2 regions of the Streptomyces sp. NPDC058525 genome follow, and region 2 is predicted to be linked to the other one. Evidence: riboswitches for the same ligand, from Rfam matches in the RefSeq annotation. Region 2 holds a riboswitch; the other holds the start of a gene.
What was found. Region 2 has a riboswitch for cobalamin ahead of ACFWP3_RS12415 (DUF4430 domain-containing protein). Riboswitches for the same ligand answer to the same signal wherever they lie in the genome.

Region 1 (2,191 bases), on a different contig from region 2:
CGGCTGGGCATGGCCACCGGCCGCGCCGACCGGGTCGTGGGCCTGCACTTCTTCAACCCCGTGCCCGTGCTCCCGCTCGTGGAGGTCGTCTCCTCGCTGCACACCTCGGCCGACACCCTGGCCGCCGTCGAAGGCTTCGCCCGCGACGCGCTGGGCAAGACCACGGTCCGCTCCCAGGACCGGGCCGGCTTCGTCGTCAACGCGCTGCTGATCCCGTACCTGTTGTCGGCGATCCGGATGGCCGGGTCCGGGTTCGCGAGCGCCGCCGATGTCGACGCCGGCATGGAACTGGGCTGCGCCCACCCCATGGGCCCGCTCAAACTCGCCGACCTGATCGGCCTGGACACGGTCGCGGCCATCGCGGAATCGCTGTACGCCGAATTCAAGGAACCGCTGTACGCCCCGCCCCCGCTGCTCCGGCGGATGGTGCAGGCGGGGCTGCTGGGCCGCAAGAGCGGCCGCGGGTTCCACACGTACGGCCGGGGCTGAGGGCCCCGGCACGGTCTCCGGGCTGAGGGTGCGCCGGAGGCACGCAGGAACGGTGGGGGTGCGGCGAGTGGTGTCGCCGCGCCCCCACCGCGTCTGCTTTAGAACGAGGTCCAGGTGAAGGCGACCTGGTCACCGGCGTTCAGCTTGAACTGGCAGCCGCCGACGGGCGTCGGGGTGCCGTTGACGGAGATGCTCCAGTAGGCGGAGCCGCCCCCGCTGACGTTCTTGATCGTGTCGACGGAGAAGTCGTCGAACGAGGCGTACCAGGTGCCGTCCCAGGTGAAGTTCTTCTTCTTGGCGGCGTCGTCCAGCGCGGCGGTGGGCGTGGGCACGGCGCTCGGGTTGGCCGAACCGTTCGTGCCGTCGCACTTGTGCGTGCCGCCGGTGGCGGTGGTGACGTCGTGGCCCTTGGTCTTTATCTTGCCCTTGAACAGCAGCCCGCTCGGACCCTGCACCGTGAGGCTGACCTTGACCGGGGCGTTGGAGTGGGGCACCGGCTCGGCGTGGGCGACGGCCGGCGCGGTGGCGAGCGCGAGCCCCAGGGCGGCCGTCGTGACGAGGGTGCGACGGACGAGGTTCGGGCGCATGGAATGCCTTTCGAGCGGGGAGGGCGCACAGCACGCCCCTGCTCCGCACGACATCCCCCGGCAGCGCCGCTCCCTCCGCGGCGGCGGGGACGGGGCCGTCGGTGATCCGGCGACTCAAGGCTCCGCGCTGTAGACCGTGACAGTGGAAGCGGTACGAGCCGCACGCCGGGCGCCCCGGCTCGCGACGCGGATGCGCCCCACACGGTTGCAGGTCAGCGCCGGATTCCCACCGGCTTCCCCCAGGTCATACGGCCATTCAGTTGTCGTTGTCGCCCGGTGCGACCGGGCAGATGAATCGTACGGTCGTAACAACGTGCTGACCAGTGGCGACTTTCCGGCTCCACGGCGTGCGAGCGCGGACGGGGCGCCCCCTCGTCAGCCGGCGTTGTGCATACGGGCCGGGCTGCACTCCACGATTTCCCGCGCCGCGCGCAGCCTGCTGGGGTGGTCCCCGAGCAGCCGGGTGGTGATCAGGATCGCGTAGAGGATGCCGACGCCCTCGTCCTTCAGGTGCTGTTGGACGGAGTCCATGTCGGCGCCGGCGTCCAGCAGCCTCCGACATGCGTCGATCCGATCGCCGATCTGTTCGGCGCGCTCGGGCGTCAGTCCGTGAACGTTGGCGAGGAGTTCTTCCACGGTGGGGCTTGGCATGTCCGGATCTTCTCAGCGCTGCCGCGTCGCTCGCATCCGGTTTGGCGTTGGCGCGATGTCGGGTTGGATGGGGCCGTGGCAAGACGACCCAAGCCGAAGAAGAAGCGCCCGGCCCTCGGCATACCGAGCGAGATCATCCTGCTGACGGGACAGGGCGTGTGGCCGTACACGTTCCTCGCCGACGACGGCCTGGGCGGCTGCGGCAAGGTCGCGATGCCGTCCGAAGCGGCCGTCGAGGAGGTCCAGGCGGCGCTCTTCACACCCCTGGCGGACCTCGCTCGCACCCACCACGGGATCGAACTCGGTGCCGCATGGTCCTCGCTGACCCACGACTCGTGGGTGGGCCGTGTCCGGCGCGTCGCCGGCCCCCCGAGCTCCGGTGCTGTGACGGATGACGGATGACGGATGACGGATGACGGTTGCCGGGCCTGATGCCGTGCCGGCAGAACTGTTCGGTGGACCTT
Region 2 (2,191 bases):
CCGCCCGCTCGGCGGCCCGGGCCCGCGCCGCCCCGGTCAGCCCCTCGTTGTTGTACGAGGGCACGAAGACGATGTTGCGGAACCACCGGCCGCCCGCCCCGCCGTGTACGCAGTGCCCGGCCGTCCACACCAGCCCGGACCGGCCGGGGCGGGCGGGGTCCCGTACGGCGGTGGCGGAGCACACGCTCGGCCCTTCGTCCGTGTCGAAGAAGAGCTTCCCGACGACGGCCGCGTTGTCGTGGTAGGAGGTCGCCTCCGGTTTCGCCGCGACCGGGGCGGGTTCGGGGTCGGTCACGTCCACGTCCGCACCGAGATCGCCGGGCACCGCGGTGCCGGCGGGGGCCGCCCCCGCCATCCGGTCGGGGGTCCAGAGCCCCGGGACGACCGGGTTGGCGAAGTCCGCGGGCAGCCGCGGGGAGACGCAGCCGGTGGCGGCGAGGACCAGGGTGAGGGTGAGGGCGAGGGCGGTCAGAGCGGCCCTGGCGGCACGGTGCTGGAACATGGCGGAGGCCCCCGGCGGTCGGCCCGGCCCTGGCGGCCGCGGCATCGGCATACAGCTCGGACACCCGAGCCACGCGGCTCCCGCGGGCGGGGTTCATCCCCGTGCGGCCCGAAACAGAAACGTGACGTTCCGCTCCGCCGCGGTCGGGGCCCGGCAGAAGGTGCTGGCAGCCGCGTCCGCGGGGCCATACGATGCGTCTGCTCGGACACGCGTCCGAGTCACAACTGAATCGCTGTGTGACTGGGGGAAGCCGGTGGGAATCCGGCGCTGACCTGCAACCGTGTGCGGCGCGTGGCGCCGCGAGCCGGAGTGCCCACCGCACGGCGAGTACCGCTTCCCCCTGTCATGGTCTGCAGCACGAAGCCCTGAGCCTCCGGCGCGCCCGGCGGTCCTGCCCGCCGGTCGGGCCGGACGCGTCACGGCGCCGACGGTGCGGCCGGGCCACCGGCGCGGGACCGTGACCCACGCCAGGAAGGCATTCGATGCGCCAGACCCTCGCCCGCAGAGCCCTCGTCACCGCAGCCGTTCTCGGGCTCGCCCTCGCCACCGCGCCCGCGGCGGCCCAGGCCGCGCCGGCGCCCCACACGAACAAGCCCGTCAGGGTGAGCCTGACCGTGCAGGGCCCGGACGGGCTGCTGTTCAAGGGCAAGATCACGTCCAAGGGGCACGACGTCACCACGGCCACCGGCGGCACGCACAAGTGCGACGGCACCAACGGCGGCCAGAACCCGACGCCCGTGCCGACCCCGACCGCCGCGCTGGACGACGCCGCCCGCCTGAACTACTTCGGCTGGGACGGCACCTGGTACGCGTCCTTCGACGACTTCTCGGTCGACACCATCAAGGAGGTCAGCGGCGGCGGTTCGGCGTACTGGAGCATATCCGTCAACGGCACCCCGACTCCGGTGGGCGGCTGCCAGTTCAAGCTGAAGGCCGGCGACCAGGTGGCGTTCACCTGGACCTCGTTCTAGCGCCGGCCGTCCGGCCGGGCCGCGGTGCGCGGGGCGTCCGCCCCGCCCACTCCGGTGATCCGCCGCGCCCGGTCGATCCGCCGGTGGGCCTCCCCCAGCAGCTCCGACGCGTCGGGCTCGGCCGCGTCGGCGCCGGGCGCCTCCCCGGGGAGCATCCGGTCGGCCAGGGCAGCGCCCAGCGCCTCGGCGAGCTCCAGGATGTCGACGAGAGCGCTCTTGGTCGTGCGCAGCCTGGCGACCTGGGCGCCCAGTTGGCGGCGCGCGGCGATCAGGCCCTCGTACTCGCGTGCCGTCACGGCGACCATCGGATACCCGTCGACCTCCACGGCGCGCGGAACCGGTTTACCGGCCACGGCTCCCTCCCCGCCTTCGCAAACACCCTCATTCGCAGTCGAGTTGAGAAGTCATCCAAACACACCGATCCGGTGTATCGCCTCATTCTGGCTGGAACGGGATGTACGGAACCGGTCCGTCCAAAGGGCGTCGAGCGAGGGGGGTGGACTTACTAGGACGTCCAACTATATGTTCGTGGGCACAAGGTCCGCGGTGCAGGGAAGCCGGTGAGAAACCGGCACGGTCCCGCCACTGTGACCGGGGAGTGTGCTGCCATCCACACGCCACTGACGAGGGCTGTCGGGAAGGCGGGCGGCACGCGGGGATCCGGGAGTCAGGATACCGGCCGCGGAACGTTCCGTGTTGTCCACGAGGATGGAGCAGA

Region 1: another riboswitch for cobalamin. It lies ahead of ACFWP3_RS31050 (DUF4430 domain-containing protein); the one in region 2 lies ahead of ACFWP3_RS12415 (DUF4430 domain-containing protein).

The regions. Positions count from the first base shown of each region.
Region 1 is NZ_JBHXNP010000085.1:6,874-9,064, reverse strand. It holds gene ACFWP3_RS31055 (3-hydroxybutyryl-CoA dehydrogenase) at 1-489, shown strand, start outside; gene ACFWP3_RS31050 (DUF4430 domain-containing protein) at 588-1,076, opposite strand; cobalamin riboswitch at 1,223-1,372, opposite strand; gene ACFWP3_RS31045 (hypothetical protein) at 1,452-1,727, opposite strand; gene ACFWP3_RS31040 (hypothetical protein) at 1,803-2,129, shown strand.
Region 2 is NZ_JBHXNP010000019.1:32,573-34,763, reverse strand. It holds gene ACFWP3_RS12420 (trypsin-like serine peptidase) at 1-502, opposite strand, end outside; cobalamin riboswitch at 700-838, shown strand; gene ACFWP3_RS12415 (DUF4430 domain-containing protein) at 985-1,473, shown strand; gene ACFWP3_RS12410 (hypothetical protein) at 1,470-1,826, opposite strand; cobalamin riboswitch at 1,986-2,172, shown strand.